Regions from separate parts of the Bacillus sp. YH3-2-B2 genome, predicted to be linked through region 1. Evidence: riboswitches for the same ligand, from Rfam matches in the RefSeq annotation. Region 1 holds a riboswitch; each other region holds the start of a gene.
The links. Region 1 has a riboswitch for thiamine pyrophosphate ahead of ACWJJX_RS03305 (acetylornithine deacetylase). Riboswitches for the same ligand answer to the same signal wherever they lie in the genome.
Positions count from the first base shown of each region.

Region 2: it holds a riboswitch for thiamine pyrophosphate, as region 1 does, so the genes downstream of both, ACWJJX_RS02270 (ECF transporter S component) here and ACWJJX_RS03305 (acetylornithine deacetylase) in region 1, are expected to answer to the same signal.
Region 3: it holds a riboswitch for thiamine pyrophosphate, as region 1 does, so the genes downstream of both, thiC (phosphomethylpyrimidine synthase ThiC) here and ACWJJX_RS03305 (acetylornithine deacetylase) in region 1, are expected to answer to the same signal.
Region 4: it holds a riboswitch for thiamine pyrophosphate, as region 1 does, so the genes downstream of both, ACWJJX_RS16445 (TIR domain-containing protein) here and ACWJJX_RS03305 (acetylornithine deacetylase) in region 1, are expected to answer to the same signal.

Region 1 is NZ_JBSJQE010000001.1:656,427-661,896, reverse strand. Features, by position in the region: gene ACWJJX_RS03335 (YlmH family RNA-binding protein) at 1-103, opposite strand, end outside; gene ACWJJX_RS03330 (YggT family protein) at 165-443, opposite strand; gene sepF (cell division protein SepF) at 450-908, opposite strand; gene ACWJJX_RS03320 (YggS family pyridoxal phosphate-dependent enzyme) at 905-1,597, opposite strand; gene pgeF (peptidoglycan editing factor PgeF) at 1,602-2,438, opposite strand; gene ACWJJX_RS03310 (YlmC/YmxH family sporulation protein) at 2,593-2,844, opposite strand; gene ACWJJX_RS03305 (acetylornithine deacetylase) at 2,905-4,185, opposite strand; TPP riboswitch at 4,259-4,366, opposite strand; gene ACWJJX_RS03300 (ABC transporter ATP-binding protein) at 4,371-5,168, opposite strand; gene sigG (RNA polymerase sporulation sigma factor SigG) at 5,297-5,470, opposite strand, start outside.
Region 2 is NZ_JBSJQE010000001.1:404,667-410,136, reverse strand. Features, by position in the region: gene ACWJJX_RS02275 (glycoside hydrolase family 18 protein) at 1-296, opposite strand, end outside; TPP riboswitch at 445-558, shown strand; gene ACWJJX_RS02270 (ECF transporter S component) at 741-1,340, shown strand; gene ACWJJX_RS02265 (ABC transporter ATP-binding protein) at 1,327-2,964, shown strand; gene ACWJJX_RS02260 (energy-coupling factor transporter transmembrane component T family protein) at 2,939-3,700, shown strand; gene ACWJJX_RS02255 (STAS domain-containing protein) at 3,746-4,579, opposite strand; gene ACWJJX_RS02250 (S8 family peptidase) at 4,799-5,470, shown strand, end outside.
Region 3 is NZ_JBSJQE010000001.1:271-5,740, reverse strand. Features, by position in the region: gene ACWJJX_RS00110 (FAD-binding oxidoreductase) at 1-230, shown strand, start outside; gene thiC (phosphomethylpyrimidine synthase ThiC) at 271-2,043, opposite strand; TPP riboswitch at 2,169-2,279, opposite strand; partial or broken gene ACWJJX_RS00100 (Type 1 glutamine amidotransferase-like domain-containing protein) at 2,329-2,906, opposite strand; gene ACWJJX_RS00095 (hypothetical protein) at 2,992-3,276, opposite strand; tRNA gene ACWJJX_RS00090 (tRNA-Leu) at 3,697-3,778, opposite strand; tRNA gene ACWJJX_RS00085 (tRNA-Leu) at 4,026-4,114, opposite strand; tRNA gene ACWJJX_RS00080 (tRNA-Cys) at 4,122-4,192, opposite strand; tRNA gene ACWJJX_RS00075 (tRNA-Gly) at 4,199-4,273, opposite strand; tRNA gene ACWJJX_RS00070 (tRNA-Gln) at 4,328-4,399, opposite strand; tRNA gene ACWJJX_RS00065 (tRNA-His) at 4,409-4,484, opposite strand; tRNA gene ACWJJX_RS00060 (tRNA-Trp) at 4,514-4,587, opposite strand; tRNA gene ACWJJX_RS00055 (tRNA-Tyr) at 4,598-4,682, opposite strand; tRNA gene ACWJJX_RS00050 (tRNA-Thr) at 4,694-4,766, opposite strand; tRNA gene ACWJJX_RS00045 (tRNA-Phe) at 4,770-4,845, opposite strand; tRNA gene ACWJJX_RS00040 (tRNA-Asp) at 4,856-4,932, opposite strand; tRNA gene ACWJJX_RS00035 (tRNA-Met) at 4,941-5,017, opposite strand; tRNA gene ACWJJX_RS00030 (tRNA-Val) at 5,025-5,100, opposite strand; tRNA gene ACWJJX_RS00025 (tRNA-Glu) at 5,111-5,182, opposite strand; tRNA gene ACWJJX_RS00020 (tRNA-Ser) at 5,219-5,309, opposite strand; tRNA gene ACWJJX_RS00015 (tRNA-Asn) at 5,315-5,389, opposite strand; rRNA gene rrf (5S ribosomal RNA) at 5,399-5,470, opposite strand, start outside.
Region 4 is NZ_JBSJQE010000004.1:346,748-352,217, forward strand. Features, by position in the region: gene ACWJJX_RS16435 (dihydrodipicolinate synthase family protein) at 1-109, shown strand, start outside; gene ACWJJX_RS16440 (hypothetical protein) at 165-545, shown strand; TPP riboswitch at 663-766, shown strand; gene ACWJJX_RS16445 (TIR domain-containing protein) at 844-1,308, shown strand; gene ACWJJX_RS16450 (thymidylate synthase) at 1,305-2,315, shown strand; gene ACWJJX_RS16455 (class I SAM-dependent methyltransferase) at 2,312-3,070, shown strand; gene thiD (bifunctional hydroxymethylpyrimidine kinase/phosphomethylpyrimidine kinase) at 3,085-3,903, shown strand; gene ACWJJX_RS16465 (HAD-IIA family hydrolase) at 3,915-5,150, shown strand; gene ACWJJX_RS16470 (arsenic resistance protein) at 5,339-5,470, shown strand, end outside.

The DNA.
Region 1 (5,470 bases):
TCAGCTTCATCCGATACTGGTCCAGGACAATCTGTTTCCATTCAAGCACCTGATCAATAAAAGGCCGCTCGTCTTGTCTGAAGTGCTGGTAAATATCGCTCATGTTCTTTCCTTTCTATGTAAAGAGGCTTGGCTGGTGCCAAGCCCGTATCAAACTGTCGCATTCAAGTATACATTGCGATCATGCGGTATAGGCCCCAAAGTCCCGTCGTGGCAAACCGAAGCACGATAATCGCTACAATCGGGGATATATCCAGCATGGCAATGGGCGGAATGATCCTTCTGAACGGCTCTAAATACGGTTCGCAAATCGCTGCGAGAAACCGTCCGACCGCCGTTTCTCTCGTACTCGGCACCCATGACATAAAGATATAGATGATCAGGGCAAACGAGTAGATGTAAATTAAATAACTCAGAACGGAAAAAATTTGATAAAGAATCATCCTGCTTTACCACCTCTGATGTTCGTCTTCATTTATAAGCTCCGAAATCGTGCCGGAAACGTCGACATTATCAGGCGTGCACAGAAAAATATCTGAACCGATTCTCTGAATGTCGCCGCCGATGGCGTAGACGGTACCGCTTAAAAAGTCGACGATTCTTTTCGCCTGATCATGCTGGATGCGCTGCAGATTGACGACAACCGCCCGCCTGTTCTTTAAATGATCGGCGATTTCCTGCGCTTCCGCATATACACGCGGTTCACTCAAGACCACTTTAGAGGATTTCTGAACACTTTGCAAGCTTACTACGTTCTGCTTGCCCTGCGGCTTCTGAGCGTAAGCAGGCTGTTTATCTTTCTGCTGTTCATGCTCTTCCTGATGATCCTGCTCCGTTTCAATGTATTCGTACTCGTACTCCTCCTCATCCATTGAGAAAAAGTTTTTCAGTTTATTTTTCATGCTCATTTGTTTACACCCCCCGGTTCATTTCCGACTAATGAAGAGCCGATTCTGATAAAAGTTGCGCCCTCTTCAACAGCGATTTCATAATCATTTGACATGCCCATTGACAGTTCCCGGCACGGCGCGTTTGTCTGATTCAGTTTTTGCACCTGATCCCTCAGATCACGCAATTGCCGGAAGCAGGCTCTGATCGTTTCTGTATCGTCTGTCAGGGGAGCCATCGTCATCAGGCCCTCTACAGAAATGTTTCTAAACTCAGAAAGCTCTCTGATAAAGGGGATGACCTCCTCTGCTTTCAAACCGTGCTTAGACGGCTCAAGCGAAGTATTCACCTGCACAAAACAGCGAACCGCATGCTGCGCCCGTTTTTCAATCTCTTTTGCCAATGACAGTCTGTCTAAGGAATGAATATAAGATACACGGTCAACGACGGCCTTCACCTTTCTGGACTGAAGACTGCCGATAAAGTGCCACTCCGGGCTTCCTTTGATGACTTCCTGCTTATGGATAAGCTCGGCATCCCGGTTTTCTCCCAGACTTGTAATACCGGCATCAACGGCCTCTTGAGCCCTTTCAGCTGATACGTATTTTGTAACCGCGATGACGGTAACATCTTCGGGGCTTCGGCCCGATCTGTTACATGCTTCGTTTATTCTTTCGTTTATATGTCGTAATTGATCAGCAACACGCAAGATCTTATGCCTCCTTCATTCCGATAAAGGACATCATGCGTCCCGTTTTCCCTTTGTCGCGGCGGTGTGAAAAGAATAGTTCATGCTCTCGTTCGGTGCATAATCCGCTGACTGAAATGTTTTCTTCCGGAATGCCGCAATGTATCAGAAGAAGACGGTTGACCTCTTTTAAATCAAGCTGATACTGGCCTTTTTCCGTTTCGCATATGGCGGATTCAGCCGTAAAGGGCAGCGCCCGCACTTCATTGATGACGCGGTCGTCGACTGTATAGCTTCCCGCGCTGATGGACGGACCGATGACAGCCTGAATATCTGTTAAACGGGAGCCTTCTTCGTTTACCCAGCGTTCCGTCATGATGCGTCCGATTTGTTTGACCGTCCCCTTCCATCCGGCATGGGCAGCGCCGATAATGGATTTCACCGGGTCATAAAAATACAAGGGCACACAGTCCGCAAAACAAAGGGCCAAAAAAAGATTCGCATCTTTCGTGTAGAGCCCGTCCGTCCCGCGGAATGCGGAAGAATAGTCTCTCGCTCCTTTTCCTTTATCCCCGGCTGTCACGCGCCGGACGCGGTTTTCATGTGTCTGGTCGGCAAACACCCAGGAATCCAGATCAGTACCGCATAAGGACGCTATGACTTCACGGTTTGTCACAACATCATGAGCTTCGTCCCGGACGTGCAATCCGGTATTTAATGACTCATACGGAGGATTGCTGACACCGCCGTTTTTCGTTGTGAATCCGGCGATGACCTTTGTGTTAAGCTGATTCACACAGTTCCAGTCTTCTATCATGAGTGCCGAGGGGGTGGTAAGACTAAACGGGTGATATGTATTCATGGAGATCCAACCTTTCGACAAACATTAAAAAAGCGTAATTTCCCACTCATTTTAACACAATTTTAAGCATACGTTTAGCGGCTGATTGAAAAATGAGATAAATAAATGTGCCGGAAACATATTGATTTCCGGCTTTTTACAAGTAAAGGGAGGATTACGCTCCCCCCTTTGGTTCATTTACACGCACTAAGATGACATCTTCCCCAATTTTAACTATATTTCGCCAAGGAATGATCATTTCCTCTTCTTTTCCGAAAAAACCGAGAACTTTTCCGCTGCCGCCTAAAATAATCGCCTGAATTTTTCCCGTTGTCACGTTAATATCAATATCCCCGATGCTTCCGAGTTTTTTTCCGTTCGACACGTTTACCACATCTTTTATTTGAAATTCAGATATGCTGATCATCCGTATCACGCCCTTTGCCCGTTCTTTTTCCTATTATATGAACGGCCGGGCTGAACCTTGTCACATCGGGCAATCTTTTTTGCGGCTGCACCAGTCGAGAATAAATCTCAGCATGATTTTCGTATAGTCCATAAGCTCATCAACGGACACTTCCTCGTTTACGGAGTGGGCGTTTTTTAAATCGCCGGGGCCGTATATGACGCTCGGAATCCCGGCCTGATAAAGCCACCCTCCGTCTGTTACGGTTTGGGAAACATCAATGACGGGCTCCTGTTTTTTGACGGCTGAGTGTGATGCAGCCAAGACAGAAACTGCCGGATGATGCGGATCGATTTCCAGCGCCGGGAACACCTCTCCTCTGTCTTCAATCATCGAAGATCCGCCCCATTTGAACACCGGCCTGTTTTCTTTGAGCCACAGATCACTGTCAGCGACACGATTAATATAGTCTTCGATTTCTGCGGCTGCTTGTTCGTGCGTTTCGTTCGGATAAAAGTGGACGGTGATCCATAACCGGCATTCATCGGCGACAAACGCTGCGTGTCTTCCGCCTTCAATGACGGCGGGGTTGATCGTATTGGTGCCGGGCGCAATGCCGGGATAGCTTTTCGTTACCGCCCAGTGGCGCTCCAGCTCTCCCAAGGCAGTGATGATTTTCGCCATTTTTTCGATGGCGCTCGCTCCGAATGTGCCTCCGCCCGCATGAATCATATTGCGCCTCATGCCGTCATGAAATGTTTGTTTGCTTTTCAATTCTATCCAGCCGGTGATGACACCGCCCTGCCCTTGAATATGCAGGCTGCTCGTATCCGCGACAACCGCAAAATCCGCGTGATAGCCGCGTTTGCAGCATTCCAGCGTCCCCGCCTCGCCGACTTCTTCTCCGATTACAGACTGTACAATGAGGTCGCCCGGAAGCTTAATGCCGGCATCATGGATCAGCTTCAGAGAGAAAAGAACACACGCCAAACCCCCTTTCATATCAGCGGCGCCCCTTCCGATCAGCATGCCGTCTTTTACGAGCGGCTGAAACGGGTCAGAGTTCCAGTCTTCGCCCCCGGCTTCTGCCACATCAATGTGTCCGTTTAAAATCAGGCTTTGATGCCTGCTTGAATCTGTCCCTTTTAAAACACCGACTACATTCGGATCTTCCGGATACACATCCCACATATCGACCGAGCAGCCCGTTTCTTTTAAAAAGCCGGCCACCCACTTTTGGGCTTCTGTTGTATTTCTTGCAGGCGGAGCCGGTGTCGGAAAGGCGATCAACCTTTCAGCTATTTGTATTAAATCGCCCCGCCGTTTATCCGCCTGGTGTAACAGCATATCAATCTGATGCATTGGAAATCTCCCCTTTGGCTGTATCAAAAAACCCGTTTCATTAAAATGAAACGGGTAAAAAACGGATCTTCCTCCGCTTTTTTCACCGCTTCCCTCCGCCGGCATGATCCGGATCAGGTCCGTTAAGGGTTGAGACAACGTCTCTCTCAGCTGCATGTCAGCAGCACCCCCAGGGTGAATTGATGTTATTTGACGGATGATACCGCTTTTGCACGTGTTAAAAACGGGCGGCCATTGTTCCATAAGACATTGACAGGCGTATCGAAAAACGCTGTAAGCCGCTCGTCAGAAAGCATGTCCCTGATTTTCCCGGAGGCGAACACCTCGCCTTGTTTTAAAAGCAGCGCCTGATCAAATACCGGCAGAATTTCTTCAGCGTGATGGGTGACATAAAGGATGGACGGCGCATTTTCTTTTTCGGCGATCGACGTAATCGTGTCCAGCAGCTGCTCCCTTGCCATAAAATCAAGACCCGTCACGGGTTCGTCCAAAATCAGCAGTTCCGGATCAGCCATAAGCGCCCGCGCAATCAGCGCTCTTTGTCTTTCCCCTTGTGATAATGTTTCATACCGTCTGTCGGCGTAACTGATGGCGCCCAAATCCTTCAGAAGACCGATCGCTTTTTCCCTTACCTGCTCACTCGGAGTTTCGTACAGCCCGATTGAGGCGTACGCGCCGCTGAGGGCGATTTCAAAAGCCGAGTCCGCGGCATATAATTTGTGCTGAAGACCTGCCGAAACAAGGCCGATTTTCCTCCTGAGCCTGTCACCGAGCTCTGTTTTGCCGAATTGATGGCCGAGCACCTGCATCTCTCCTGAAGTGGGGAAGTAATAAGAGCATAACATATTCAGCAAAGCCGTTTTTCCGGCTCCGTTTAATCCGTACAGCACCCAATTTTCGTTTTTCTCGACGCGCCAGTTAATATCTTTCAAAATCCATTTCCCGTTTCTTTTTAATGACACACTGTCCAGCTGTAAAATCATTGCAGTTTCCCCCGTTTACTTTATTTAAATTTTCTAAAAACTTTTACACATTAGAATACATCACTTTTTTGCAAACGTAAACCATCGCATGAAAAAAGCCTTTAAACAAGGTTTAAAGGCTTTTTCCGTTATTGATGGATATTCTTATTCATTTGTTTAATGGCTGCCTTTTCAAGCCTTGAGACCTGAGCTTGGGATATCCCGATTTCTTCAGCGACTTCCATTTGGGTTTTCCCTTGGAAAAAGCGCTTTCGCAAAATCATTTTTTCCCGTTCGTTCAGTCTTCTCATGCCTTCTTTCAG
Region 2 (5,470 bases), 250 kb from region 1:
AGATAGTTAGAGATATCAGGGATCTTCACTTTCATACCCGTCCGCAGCCGGTTCGGCGGAATATCCGGGTTTGCCTGCATCAGCTGCATCTGCGGCACATAAGCCTTACCTGCGATAACGGCATACGTATCATTCGGCTGAACCGTATATTCATTAATGGGGATTAAAAGCGCCTGCCCCGGCACGATATTCGTTTCCTCAAGCCCGTTGACACTTCTGATGCTGTCAACAGGATATCCGTACTTTCTGCTGATGGAAAATAACGAGTCGCCAGACTGGACTGTATGAACAAACATAGATGTCCTCCGTTTCCTTTTGATCAAAAGGGGTCTTCTTATCTTTATGAATGATCCTCCGGTCCGATTCCAAACTCTGTTCGGAGAAAGGCTGTTTACAAATCAGACATGATCAACTATGATGATGTCATCATAAAAAACTGTATAGGAAACGCACTAGGGGTGCTGTTATCGGCTGAGATAAAACATGCGGCAAGCGTGTTTTGATCCCTTATAACCCGATCTGGATAATACCAGCGTGGGGAAGTGCAGATTGACCGGAGCGCAGGGTTTTTCCCCATGCGTTTTCGTTCTGCTGCTGCATATTCCCTCGGATATGCAGTTTTTTATTTTCCATTAAAAAACGGGGGAGGACACCGCAATATGAAACTTACGATCAATCGTCTTTCGTAAAATCAACTCTTTCATACAAACAACTATCCGATAAGAAAGCAGGAGATCACAATGAAAAATTGGAAAATGAGAGAAATTGTCGTCATGTCCGTCATCAGTGTTGTATTTGCTGTCATTTATTTAGTATCAACTCATGCAAGCAATATAGCGGCAGGATTTTTCGGCCGGATGAGTTATGAACCGATTTACGGTATCTGGTTTATCGTCTCGGTGATTGCCGCGTACATTATTCAAAAACCGGGAGCGGCTCTCGTTTCTGAAATCATCGCCGCGTTTGTGGAGTGCTTACTCGGAAATCCGTCAGGACCGATGGTGATTCTGATCGGGATCGCACAGGGAATCGGTGCGGAAGCGGTCTTTTTAGCGACACGCTGGCGGGTGTATACCCTGCCCGTGCTTCTTTTATCCGGTATGGGGTCTTCTGTGACAAGCTTCATTTATGACTTGTTCGTTTCCGGATACTCTGTTTTGAATCCGGGTTTATTAGCCGTCATGCTTCTCATCCGTCTGGTCTCAGGTGCGCTTCTTGCCGGCCTTCTCGGCAAAGCAATCAGTGATGCGCTGGCTTACACAGGAGTGCTGAACGGCATGGCGCTCGGAAAACAATTCAAGAAGAAAAAGAAACAGGTGAACCAAGATGCAGGCATCTGAACCCCTTCTATCGGCCAGCTGTCTTACCTTTTCTTATGATCAGGATGAAAAGCCGATTTTTCAAAACGTGTCCTTTCAGCTCCGCAAAGGAGAGCGGGCTTTATTGCTCGGGCCGAGCGGATGCGGCAAAAGCTCGCTCGCTCTCTGTTTAAACGGTCTGTACCCGGAAGCATGCGATGGGGTTCAATCGGGAACCGTTTCTTTATACGGAACACCTCTTTCACATCTGACAGAACCCGCCGCCAGATCCATCGGCGTCGTGTTTCAAGATCCGGACCAGCAGTTTTGCATGCTGTCGGTTGAAGATGAAATCGCCTTCGGTCTGGAAAATTTGCAATATACAAAAGAAGATATGGACGCGATTATCGATGACGTTTTAGAAAAATTAGAGATCACTCATCTGAAAACGCGAGCGATCGCTTCTCTGTCAGGCGGTTCAAAACAAAAAGTGGCGCTTGCCTGTATCATTGCGATGGAACCGGAACTCATTATTTTGGACGAACCGACGGCACAGCTTGATCCATATTCCGCACGTGAATTAGTGCGGCTGATCAAAGATCTTCAAGCAAAAAAAGGCTTCGGCCTTCTCGTTATCGAACATCAGCTTGATCACTGGGCGCCGTGGATGGATAGGACAATTGTCCTTGACGAAACGGGTCAGAAGGTGATGGACGGAGAGACGGACGTTATCTTTGAAACCAAGATTGAAGAGCTGATGCAGCTCGGCATTCCGATTCCGCGTGTGATCTCATTGCAGGAGCACGTCAGCATTCCTTTTACATTGTGTAAAGAAAATCTGTTTCACGAACCTGTACCATCTCTGCCCGAACCCCGGCCCGCCGCGCTTTCGGCAGAAGACGCGCTGAGCGTTCACGAGCTGTCATTCTCAAGAGGAGCAGACGTCATTTTTCAGGATGTGAGCTTTTCCGTAAAAAAAGGATCAATCACCGCGATTGCCGGCCCTAACGGAACAGGAAAATCCACGCTCCTTTCTGCCGCGGCCAAGCTCATCCGTCCGCTGGGCGGAGACATCAAAATAGACGGCAGACCGATTGATTCCTATTCTGAAAAAGAGCTGCGGCGACAGATCGGATATGTTTTCCAAAATCCTGAACACCAGTTTGTCACAGATTCCGTCATTCAAGAGCTGATGTTCGGTTTTGAAAGCAACAGAGCCGCAAAGGAGAAAGCTCTTCAGCTGTTAACCCGATTCGGCTTGAGACGCCATGCCTCACAGCATCCGTTTTCTTTAAGCCAAGGACAAAAACGCCGGCTCAGCGTCGCGACGATGCTTATGCACAATGTGAACGTTTTGATGCTTGATGAACCGACTTTCGGACAGGATGCCAAAACGGCGCAGGAGTGTATGCAAATGCTCCGTGAGATTCAAAAGGAAGGAACGGCTGTTTTGATGGTGACACACGATATGGAACTCGTCTCGGATTATGCCGACACGATCCTTGTGCTCTGCGGCACGAAACTGGTATTCCGGGGAACTCCCGACGCTTTGTTTTCTGATAACATCGGGATCGCCGAGCAGGCACATTTGGCTTTGCCGCTGCGGTATGAATGGATGAAACACGACAGGAGGCGGAGAAATGAACTTGCGGCTGGAGGCTGTTAACCCGTCAATAAAGGCGGCGGCTGTATTGTTATGCGTCATTATGCTGTCGTTTATTTATAATCCGTACACCCCTGCTTTGTTTTATATCATCATTGCGGGAGGCGTCCTCTCGGCGGGGCGTGTGCCGCTGAAAAAATGGCTGCTGTTCACGATTCCGTTTGTCATTCTGGCCTTCGGTTCTTTATGGACAGCCGCCGTATTCGGAAACGTCCCGACAACCGGAAGCAATCTGCTGTTTAAGCTCGGGCCGATTGCCGTCAACAGTGATAATGCGGCGCTCGGGATTTCTATCGCGTTTCGTATTTTATGTTTTTCCGCTTTGTCGATGATGTTTCTTTTTACAACCGATCCGATTCTGTTCATGCTCAGTCTGATTCAGCAGTGTAAGCTGCCGCCCAAGCTTGCATACGGCGTTATCGCGGGATTCCGGTTTCTCCCTCTTCTGAAAGATGAAATCCTGATCATCCGGCAGGCGCACAGAATCAGGGGTGCGGCGTCTGATTCCGGGCTGAAAGGAAAGCTCTCCGCCTTCAGGCGCTTCACCATTCCGCTATTGGCAGGCGCAATCAGAAAGGCGGAACGCACGGCGATCGCGATGGAATCTAAAGGCTTTACGGGGAGCCGAAACCGCACGTTTTACAGAACTGTTACTGTGCGCCGCGCCGACTGGTGCTTTTTCCTGCTCGTGCTTCTGTTATTCGGCGCAAGCTGGCTCATTTCATTGTTGTTTGTATAAAAACAGGCCGCCGGAGTGATTCGGCAGCCTGTTTTGTTATGTATGTTATTGATGATAATTGAGAGCCTGAGCGAGATTGGACTTGACCGTAATATCTGAGAAATTAATGCCGAGCTGTACGGCGGTTTGAGCGATTTCCGGCCTGATTCCGGATAAAGTGGACGTGACGCCGATCAATTTCAGCGCCTCAATTAATTTAAAAATCTGATGCGCCACCATCGTATCGACAACCACTACACCCGACAGGTCAATTAACAGATGTTCAATCAGCCGTTTTGCACATGTGCTCAGCGTATTTTCAAGAATGAATTTGGCGCGCTCCGTGTCAATATCGCCGACAAGCGGCAGCAGCGCCGTCCGTTTGCTCAGCGTGATAACCGGCGAGCTTAACTCCAAAATCATTTCTCTTTGCGCATTCAGCTGCATTTTTGAGTTATGCTCAGCATGATCGACAAACGTGTAAATCGTAAAATCAAATACTTGTGCAATTAAATTCTCCCATTTCTTCCTTTCTCCCTGAGCAAACGAAGATTCATGTTTATCGGCAAACGCATCATAATAACTGATGTATAGTCTCCGGTTTCTCATGAATTCACGGACCACATACTGGACGGGAGTATCCAGATGCTTCTGGTCTTTCGCAAGCTCAATCACCCACCGCTCGAACTCTTCTAAAAATTCTTTTTCCGGCATGATATACATTTTATTAATATGCCGGTAAAATTCTTTATCCTGCTCCGTCAGTTCTTCTGTGATGACGGGATTTGTCAAAGAATAAATCGAATTAGGATCCGAATCTTCCATCGTTTCGATCCACTCTTTCGCAATTTGATCCACTTGTTCTGAAAAATAGCTGTATAATGCTTCACTTATCTTCATATCTCTTCTCCTTTCCCATTTCCAATTATAGCGTCAGCGGGTCATGAATGAAAATGAAAGCTGTTAAACTATCCATTTATTTGAAATTTTTTAGTACGATAGATTACGCCTTTTTTATGAAAATGCTTCAAATGACTCTTTCCGGCCGGCATGCTCTGCCATAAAATAGTAGCAACACCCTTGTATCCACTCGCAAGCATAAAAAAGGAGGGCTTTTTTATGAATGGTGAAATGCATTTGATTCCTTATGTCACGGATGAACAGATCATGGATGTGAACGAGCTTCCTGAGGGGATTAAAGTGATTAAGGCGCCAGAGTTGTGGGCAAAAGGGTTTAAAGGCAAGGATATTAAAATCGCGGTGCTTGACACAGGCTGCGACATCAATCATCCTGATTTGAAAGACCGGATTGTCGGCGGGAAAAACTTCACCGATGATGACGCAGGCAAAGAAGACGTGATTTCCGATTACAACGGACACGGGACACACGTTTCCGGAACGATTGCCGCCAATGATTCAAACGGCGGAATTTCGGGTGTCGCGCCGGAAGCAAGCCTTTTAATCGTTAAAGTTCTCGGCGGTCAAAACGGCAGCGGCAAATACGAATGGATCATTAACGGCATCAACTACGCCGTTGAACAAAAGGCGGACATTATTTCCATGTCACTCGGCGGGCCGAACGATGTGCCTGAATTGAAAGAAGCCGTCACAAATGCGGTAAACAGCGGTGTTCTGGTCGTTTGCGCGGCAGGAAACGAAGGCGACGGAGACGAGCGTACAGAGGAACTGTCATATCCGGCCGCTTACAACGAAGTAATCGCAGTCGGATCAGTCTCAATCGCCCGTAAATCGTCTGAATTTTCAAACGCCAATAAAGAGATTGACCTGGTG
Region 3 (5,470 bases), 660 kb from region 1:
AAGAAGAAAGACAAAATGTCCGCTGGATCGAAGGACTGAGAACGTCCCTATCAAGAGAAACGATGGGAGATTATGTGAATTGGCCTGATAGAGAAATCAGAAACTGGCTGCAAACGTATTACGGAGAAAATGTTCACCGCCTCCGTCAAGTCAAAACGAAATATGATCCGGAAAATATATTCCGCTTCGAGCAGAGCATTCCGCCGCTTCGCCGTTCACCGTTTTTCTAAAAAAGATGAAGATGGACACACTCCATCTTCATCTTTTCTTTTATTGATATAAGCGGCTTCCCTTCTCTGCAAACTCTTTTGCTTTTTCTTTCAGCCCTTCATTGAAGGCCTCGTCTTCAGTAAGTCCGTTTTCCTTCGCATAATCACGAATATCCTGAGAAATTCTCATGCTGCAGAACTTCGGGCCGCACATCGAACAGAAGTGAGCCGTTTTTGCGCCTTCAGCCGGCAGTGTTTCATCATGATATTCCATTGCTCTTTCAGGATCAAGCGACAAATGAAATTGATCACGCCACCGGAATTCAAACCGCGCCTTAGACAGAGCATCGTCACGGATCTGTGCACCCGGATGCCCTTTAGCAAGGTCTGCGGCATGTGCCGCGATTTTGTACGTAATGACGCCTTCTCTTACATCATCACGATTCGGCAGGCCCAAATGCTCCTTCGGTGTGACATAGCAAAGCATCGCCGTCCCGTACCAGCCGATCATCGCCGCGCCGATCGCTGAAGTAATGTGGTCATAGCCCGGAGCGATATCCGTCGTTAATGGGCCGAGCGTGTAAAAAGGCGCCTCTTTACAAATTTCCAGCTGTTTGTCCATGTTTTCCTTAATTTTATGCATCGGCACATGACCCGGCCCTTCGATCATCACTTGCACATCGTGCTTCCACGCAATCTCCGTCAATTCTCCGAGAGTCTCCAACTCCGCAAACTGCGCTTCATCATTGGCATCCGCAATCGAACCGGGACGAAGCCCGTCACCAAGTGAAAAAGCGATATCATAGGTCTTCATGATTTCACAAATTTCTTCAAAATGCGTGTACAGAAAGCTTTCCTGATGATGAGCCAGGCACCATTGCGCCATAATTGCCCCGCCGCGGGATACGATTCCCGTCGTGCGTTTAGCCGTTAACGGGACGTAACGAAGCAATACGCCGGCATGGATGGTGAAATAATCCACGCCCTGCTCCGCCTGCTCAATCAATGTGTCACGATAAATGTCCCACGTTAAATCCTCGGCAATGCCATTAACTTTTTCAAGCGCCTGATAAATCGGCACCGTCCCCACAGGCACGGGGCAGTTGCGGATAATCCATTCACGCGTCGTATGAATGTCTTTTCCCGTGGATAAATCCATCATCGTATCGGCGCCCCAGCGAATCGCCCACGTCATTTTTTCGACTTCTTCTTCGATAGAAGATGTAACAGCCGAGTTGCCGATATTGGCATTAATTTTCACATGAAAATTCCGGCCGATAATCATCGGCTCGCTTTCCGGGTGGTTGACGTTAGAAGGAATAATCGCCCGGCCGCTGGCTACCTCGTCTCTGACAAATTCGGGAGACACATGCTCGCGAATTGCGATAAACTCCATTTCCGGCGTAATGATGCCTTTTCTCGCATAATGCAATTGTGTTACATTTTTCCCCGGCTTGGCCCGAAGCGGTTTCCGCTGCAGGCCGGGGTATTCGGCGGCACGGCCCTCTTTTTTATAGCCGTTGTCTTCAGGTCTCACGGTCCGGCCGTTATATTCTTCTACATCTCCGCGCCCGGTAATCCACTTTGTGCGGAGCGCCCCCAGACCTTCATGAATATCAATCTGTACATCCGGGTCTGTATACGGTCCGCTCGTATCATAAACACGGACCGGCGCATTCTCCTCTTCCCCGAATGCCCCCGTAGTCGCACTCAGGCTGATTTCCCGCATCGGCACTCGTATGTCGGGCGAAGAACCTTCTGCATAAACCTTTTTACTGCCGGAAAAACTCGACATAATGGAAATGTTCGCTTGCTGTACTGATTGATTTTGCATACAAATCTCTCCTTTATCATTTGAATAACAGAACCAAGCTCAGCACCAGCACAAAAAAACCGGGTTCAAAGAAGAACCCGGTTTTGCAGTCAGAAAGAAACTATTATTGTTTTCATTCATCAACAATAATAAAACCTTTACTTCCCCACGCTGGTACGAACCAGATCAGGTCCAAAGGGTTAAGAAGCCGCCGCTTCTCTCTCAGCCCGCTCAGACGGGCACCCCCAGTAACTATTGATTTCGCTCTCATCGTAACATAAGTTGTGTACAAAAAAAAGCATATTATCAAAATTCAGATAACGGGACGGTCATAAGCTCTGTTTCCCGAACGCCTTCTTCGGTATTAAAAACCCGATAACCCTTTGCGGTTTCCCGGGAAGAGACAGCCCGGAACAGCTGACCGTCTTTATAATGAAGCGCAGCGCCGTCATCAGCGGCATAGCCCGCCCTGAGTTTCTTTTCGGAAATCAGGCGGTGATACACCGGCCGGCGCTGAGACCCGCCAAGATGATGCTGTTTTCCCAAGCTTCACGAAGAATAAGGTCAAGCCCCCACTCTTTCCATAAGACAAGCATATTGCGCGTATTTCCGCCGCCGACATATATAATATCTTTCTTCATGAGAAAGGATCTGAGATCAGAACCCGGCGGTTTAAACAGCGACAAGTGATCCGGCTCACACCGCAGCTTTTGAAAGGCCTGATAAAACCTGCTGATATAATTCTCCGAATCTCCGCTTGCCGTCGGCAAAAAACAAACTTTCGGCTTTGACCGCGCCGACTGCTCTAAAATATACTGATCCAGCACAAGATGATCCGGCTCCATTGAAAACCCCCCGCCGCCCATTGTAATAATCTGCTTCAATGTCATCACCTCTTTTTTCTCAAGTATAACAGCTCATTAAAAAGGCGTTATCCCAATTTCGGATAACGCCTTCAAAAAGTATTTATTATCTGAAATACGCACCGTATAACATAACGGAGATCCCCGCGGCGATAATCGCCGGAACAAGCTTCGAACGGGCATACTTCACAACATTGATCCCCAACACCGTATTATCACTGAGGGGAGAAGCAAACCAAATGTTCCGCTCGCAAACACGGCCCCGATCGCTAATAATAAGCTGGTATGTAACTGAACCGCCAGCGTCCCAAGTCCCCCAGGATGACCCGATAAAATAGGATATAACAGCCCCCAGTATAAAAAGAGACGGCGCAATAAACATATGAGGGATCCATGATGTTAAATGAGAAGTAACATATTTCGAGAATCCCAGATTTTCAGCTACTGCTGTTACGGCTCAAATCAGCGATAACATAATAATAACGTTGACCAATTCGTTTCCGTCCTTAATAAAATGGGTAACAAGCTCGCCTGCTGGAAAGCGCTGAAACATAAAAAGAGCAAATGCTGCAATAACCGCTGCCAATAATGCGCGCTTTTGAATGGCCGCCCCACCAGCTGAGAAACAGTGTTAATAGCAAAAACAGCCCGATCGGAAAGATTTAACTCCACGGCCGAATCGGTGTTTCCTTAATATAAGCACGGTGCGCCGAATCCAGCTCCTCCTGCTGCAGGTAACATGTTTTCACAAGCCTTGGAGGATATTTTCATACAACAAAAAAGGCTTCTACAATATGTAGAAGCCTTTGTATACCGGTGGCCGGGGTCGAACCGGCACTCCAGAAGGAACACGATTTTGAGTCGTGCGCGTCTGCCAATTCCGCCACACCGGCATATAATGCGTCGTGTTCAACCGACGTATATAAATATAACATGCATTTTATAAAGCGTCAATGGTTTTAGTAAAGTTTTTTCAAATGGTAATGCAGTATATACGATACAAGCAAGAAACTTATATTGATAGTCTTCACGCTTTTATTATATAAAAAAAAGCGACCTGCAATATGCAAATCACTCTCATATATGTTTTATAATAATAAAATTGATGACCAATTTAACATAATTCGCTCAAAGTTAAATTGGTGCCGAGGGCCGGACTTGAACCGGCACGGTAGTCACCTACCGCAGGATTTTAAGTCCTGTGTGTCTGCCAATTCCACCACCCCGGCAATAGAAAGGCGACACCCGGATTCGAACCGGGGATAAAGGTTTTGCAGACCTCTGCCTTACCACTTGGCTATGCCGCCGTAATTTGGAGCGGAAGACGGGATTCGAACCCGCGACCCCCACCTTGGCAAGGTGATGTTCTACCACTGAACTACTTCCGCAACATGTAAAAAGAACTTATTACATCTTATGCTGTTGTTTTTAAAAAAATGCAACTGGGCTAGCTGGATTCGAACCAACGCATGACGGAGTCAAAGTCCGTTGCCTTACCGCTTGGCTATAGCCCAATGATAATATGGGGCGATTGATGGGAATCGAACCCACGAGTGCCAGAGCCACAATCTGGTGCGTTAACCACTTCGCCACAACCGCCATAATCTGAAGATGAATAAATAATATAGTGGCAGGGGCAGTAGGAATCGAACCCACACCGGAGGTTTTGGAGACCTCTGTTCTACCGTTAAACTATGCCCCTATTTATAAAATGGTGGAGGGGGGCAGATTCGAACTGCCGAACCCTGAGGGAGCGGATTTACAGTCCGCCGCGTTTAGCCACTTCGCTACCCCTCCATCATTTAGAGTGCCGGCCAGAGGACTTGAACCCCCAACCTACTGATTACAAGTCAGTTGCTCTACCAATTGAGCTAGACCGGCAAATGGTGGCTCGGGACGGAATCGAACCGCCGACACACGGATTTTCAGTCCGTTGCTCTACCAACTGAGCTACCGAGCCTTTTTATAAATGGCGGTCCGGACGGGACTCGAACCCGCGACCTCCTGCGTGACAGGCAGGCATTCTAACCAACTGAACTACCGGACCATTTTTTTTGGTTGCGGGGGCAGGATTTGAACCTGCGACCTTCGGGTTATGAGCCCGACGAGCTACCGAACTGCTCCACCCCGCGATGATAATGGTGGAGGATGACGGGCTCGAACCGCCGACCCTCTGCTTGTAAGGCAGATGCTCTCCCAGCTGAGCTAATCCTCCATCATATAAGTGACCCGTACGGGATTCGAACCCGTGTTACCGCCGTGAAAGGGCGGTGTCTTAACCGCTTGACCAACGGGCCCTGGTATTTTTTCGTTTGTTATGTATTGATAATTAGTGGCGGAGAGCAAGGGATTCGAACCCTTGAGACGGGGTTACCGCCTACACGATTTCCAATCGTGCTCCTTCGGCCACTCGGACAGCTCTCCATAAATGGCTCCGCAGGTAGGATTCGAACCTACGACCGATCGGTTAACAGCCGATAGCTCTACCACTGAGCTACTGCGGAATGAAGTTTGCCTGGCGATGTCCTACTCTCACAGGGGGAAACCCCCGACTACCATCGGCGCTGAAGAGCTTAACTTCCGTG
Region 4 (5,470 bases), on a different contig from region 1:
TTTTGTACGGATTGTTTTTCCTCCTTATATAAGACCGACACAGCAGCAAGCCGTTTGTTACATTATTCATTCATCAATTGACTTCATATTATTTCATTTGATAACATAAAATGGTTATTGTGATTAAAAAAGGATACCCGTTTTTATAAAAAGGAGTCATAACGTTGCTGAAAAGGTTTTTTCTTGTTTTTCTTACGCTGATGATGTCTATATTTGCTGTATTCGCGGCGGCTGAAGAGTCTCCCGGCGATCGTGTCACTTCTTTTGACGAGCCTATGATTTTATTGATCTCACTCGGAATCATTTTATGTTTGTTCATTCCGCCATTCGTCATGTCCTTTTTTAGCAGCTTGGTTGTAAGAATCATATCCGGAGTCTATCAATGTTTTATCGTTCTCACGTTTGCGGGCCTCATTCCGATTGGATTTCTGATTCCCCATGGCTTTTTGACAATTCTTGCTGCCGTTCTGGGGACTTTGGTCAGTTCAGCGAGTGTTGCCGTGACCTTATTCGTTGGCAGGAAAAAAGAGGCCGGAAGGTTTTAAAACTAGTGGGTAAGCTGCAATATTGAAGGGGAATCCCAGTGATATCCGCAGCGCTTTTTGCCGGTCATTGTTTGACTATTTATATGGAATAGCATAGAATTAAAGTAAATATTTATAAAAAGTCACTAGGGGAGCTTTAATAGCTGAGAAGAGACAATACGTCCTGACCCTTTGAACCTGATTTGGTTAATACCAGCGTAGGGAAGTGAAAAATTAGAGAGATTCTTTATCTTATCTATATTTAAGCCACTTTCCATAGAGGAAAGTGGCTTTATTTATTTTGAAAGGGTGATATGAAGTGGCGACTAAAAAAGTTTTTCTGGCAGGGCCTTTTAAAAGTTTAGTAGATGAGAAAACTGGATTGATGAGTACGTATGAGAGGGGAAAGCTGGAATCATTAATTTCCTTTTTTGAGAATGAAGGATGGCTGGTTCATAATGCTCACAAGCGGGAAGGGTGGGGGAAAGATTTCATGACACCCCTTCAATGCACTAAAATTGATTTTGATGAAATAAGCACTTGCGACCTTTTTGCAGCATTCCCCGGATCACCCGCTTCTCCCGGAACACATATAGAAATTGGATGGGCTTCCGCCTTGAAAAAAAAGATCGTGCTATTTCTAGAAAAGGACAAGGATTATGCTTTCTTAATTCAAGGGTTAAATGCAGTGGCGGATGTTGAGTACATCAGCTATAAAGATACAGATGATTTATTAGAGAACATTAAAAATATCTTTGCAGCATATAAGGCGGAATCTCAATGAGAAAGAGAACTTTTCATGAAGCATATACGGAAACGCTGTATGACATCTATCACAACCCTGAATTTTTCAATTCACCGCGCGGACAAAAAAGCAGAGAACAATTGAACTACCATCTGACTCTGGAAAATCCAATAGAACGTGTCACTTATTTATCCTCAAGAAAAACCAATATCGTGTTTAATTTTGCTGAAGTGTTATGGTATTTATCGGGGAGTAACGACTTAGATTTTATCAGTTATTACAATAAAAAAATGCCTTCATATTCAATGAATAAAAAAACATTAACAGGCACTGCGTACGGGCCTAAAATATTTGAATTCGGAAATGCAAAACTAAATCAATGGAATCGAATAAAAAATCTTTTGACACAAGAAGATATTGATTCAAAAAGAGCATTTATTCAAATATTCGATGCTTCGGAACTCTTCGTTTCAGAAAATATAGATGTTTCCTGCACAATCGGTTTGCAGTTTTTTGTGAGGGAAGGCGAATTATACATGTCTTCTGTCATGCGTGCAAATGATGCTTTTCGCGGGATGATCAGTGATCTTTTCTCATTTACCTTCATGCAGGAATTAATGGCCAGAGAACTGCGTTTAGAAGTCGGAGAATATTTTCATAATGCGGGATCAATCCATATTTATGATTCAGATCATGAATGGGCGAAAACGGTGCTTGAGGAAGCTGAAAATCACCATGATATTCCGGAATTTGAATTTCCGAAAATGCCTGAGGGAAATAACTGGCCGTCCATTGAAACAGTCTTAAAGTACGAAGAATTACTTAGGAAAGATCAAATTTCTATGACAAAAAACGATATTGAAATGCTTGATTTACCTGATTACTGGAAACAGATTCTTTTCCTTTTCAGTATATACCAGCATATTGCATATAAACGGGATATGGATCATTCTCTATTTCAAAGTTTACTTCCTATATATCAATTTTTCGTCAGGAATAAGTGGTTTCATTATTTCTCAATTGAGCAAAAGGAGGAAATTCAATGAAAACTTCATGGAAAGAAGACAGTGTTGCTGGTAAATTCGATGCTTATAATGACGTTTTAGAACAAACGTTAGGTTTTGAGTTTGTTTTTCGTACTTTTGATAAAGCGGAGATTAAAAAGGTGCTGGATTTCGGATGCGGTCCGGGAAAGGTAGCTTACAGGCTGGCTGACAGAATAGGCTGCAATGTGATCGCAGTCGATGAATCAAGGAAGATGTTAGATATAGCAAAGGCAAAAAGACAACATCCTCATGTGAACTATCATTTAATTGAACACGATAATCTTTCCTTCTTACCAGATCACTCAGTTGATGCTGCAATGGCCTGTTATGTTTTTATTAATACGGATAGTGACCAGCGTATCAAAGGTATCATAAATGAAATTTTTCGTGTGTTAAAACCAGGAGCTTCATTTGTCATACTCGATACGAATCCTGATTCAACCGGAATTGAATTTTCAACCTTCCGCAATGGAATACCGGGGAAAGAATATTCTTACGGAGAAGAAAGAAATGAATGGCTCCATGTTCCGGGACAAGCAGATTTAATTTTAAATGATTTTCATTGGCCGAAGTCAATGTATTATAAACTATTAACTCATGCAGGTTTTGATAATGTAACTTTATCAGAACCAACGTTAAACGATATTGACCAAGAGCATGTAAAAGCCATAGAGAAAGAGTTTCAATTTAATAATTGGAAATGTGAAAAGGAATATCCGCCTTTTGTCATTTTTAAAGCAGTGAAACCTGCCTGAAGGAGGAGTGTAAGTTGACGGATATTTATAAAGCGCTTTCGATTGCTGGGACTGATCCTTCCGGAGGGGCGGGAATTCATGCGGATTTAAAAACATTTCAGGAACAAAAGGTATATGGAATGGCTGTTATTACATCAGTTGTTGCACAAAACACACTTGGTGTGAAAAGTTTTGAGGAGATGTCTCTTCAGAATATATCTCAGCAAATAGACTGTGTCATGGATGATATAAAACCGGATGCTGTCAAAACCGGTATGCTTGCAAGTATAGGAATTATTGAATTGCTGGCAGAAAAGTTAAAAGACGCAAATATTCAATCGTATGTGATGGATCCGGTTATGATTGCTAAAAGCGGACATCATCTGCTCCATAAGGACGCCATTGATCATTTGAAGAAATTATTAATACCCCAAACAACTGTTATTACACCGAACATTCCGGAAGCGGAAGTAATCATCGGCAAATCAATCGAGACTGTACAGCAGATGCGTGATGCGGCGAAAGAAATAGTGGAGGTATACGGGGCGAAAAGTGCTGTCGTAAAAGGGGGGCACCTGAACGGAGAAGCCCGTGATATTTTGTACTTTGACGAGGACTTCGAGGAATTTGTTTCTCCCCGCTTTGATACAAAGCATACTCATGGAACAGGATGTACATTTTCAGCTGTGATAACTGCAGAGCTGGCAAAGCAGCACAGCATACCGGAATCAGTGGCAACTGGAAAGGAATTCATTTCAGCAGCCATTAAACATCCCTTAGGAATCGGGAAAGGACAAGGCCCTACAAATCATTTTGCGTATCGCTCAACTATTAACCAAGAGACAACCGCTTAAGGAGTGTTACGATGATTTCCAAGAATTATGATGTATTTTTATTTGATTTAGACGGAGTGATATATATAGGAGATAAAGCTTTACCAGGAGCTGTGGCCTCTTTAAAACGACTCCGTGAAGAAAAGAAAGCCATTCGCTTTTTAACGAATGATCCTTGTGTTACAAGAGAAACGATTGTGAAACGCCTTCATAAACTGGGGATTTCAGCAAGTATTGGTGAAGTGTTTACTGCGGGGTGGGCAACAGCTGATTACCTTGTCAGTGAAGGAATAAAGAAGGCATATATATTGGGAAATGACCAACTTAAAAGTGAAATTCAAAAGGCCGGTATTGATCTTACGGAAGATCAGGCGGAGGCTGTTGTCATTGGATGGGATCAAAATATTACATTTCAGGATGTGCATAAGGCAGTAAACCTCATCCGCTGCGGAGCTTCATTTATCGCTGCAAACGGGGATAAAACATTTCCTGCCGCTAACGGACCAGCTCCCGCGACAGGCGCTATAGTCGCGGCTGTTAAAACAGCAGCTGCTAAAGAGCCGATGATAATTGGAAAACCGGCGTCTTCAATATTTGAAAAAGTACTCGAGCCTTTTGAGGATAAAGAGAGATGCGTTATGATCGGGGATACGCCTGAAACAGATATTGTCGGAGCAAACCAAATAGGCATAACTTCCGTATTAGTTTCTGATCAACATACTTTATTTCCTGCAAAACATGATTTTAGAAATCCGGATGTTGTGATCCGCGATCTGAAAGACTTGTTCGATAATGAAATAAAGGCAGAAGTACGGAAAAAACCGGATTTCCAATGGACAGAACAAGTGAAAGCCGGAGTCGCTGGAATTATAATGAAAGAATCAAGTTCCGTTTTATTAATGAAGCGTGCTGATAATGGTTTATGGGGCATTCCTTCAGGCCATGTGGAACCTGGTGAAACAGTTGAACAAGCAATTATAAGAGAAATAGAGGAGGAAACTGGATTAGTGGTGAAAGTCTCTAAAATGATAGGCGTTTATTCTGATCCGAGTTCACAAACCTTTATATACCCTGACGGCAGAGTCAGCCATTTTATTACCAATTGTTTTCAATGTGACGTCATCGGCGGCACTTTGAAAGAGTCCACAGAGGAAGCCATGGAAATCAGATATTTTGATATCCATGAATTACCTGAACATCTCTTGCCGATGCACCCGAGATGGCTGGATGATGCTTTGGAAATGAAAGAGAATGCTTTTATTCGATAAGGAACAGTACGCCAAAAATACTTTTTGGGGGTTATTTACAAGAATTAACGGTTCTCAACCCGTATCTCTCGGCCGCGTTCCAATAACACCAAGTGTCACAGACCCTTGGTGTTTTTTAATTCCGGCAGGACCTTAATGCAAGAGCGGCAGAAAAGAAGGTATAATGGGCGGAGAAGAGGTGTCAGCCAATGAAAATAACCAGAGAGACATTAGAAAAACAGCAAATTTGGATATATGGTGTGACTCTTGTGATCGGCGGAATAGCGGGGATCGCCGGGAAAGATTCAGGACTTCGCTGGGGATGGACGATATCACCGCTT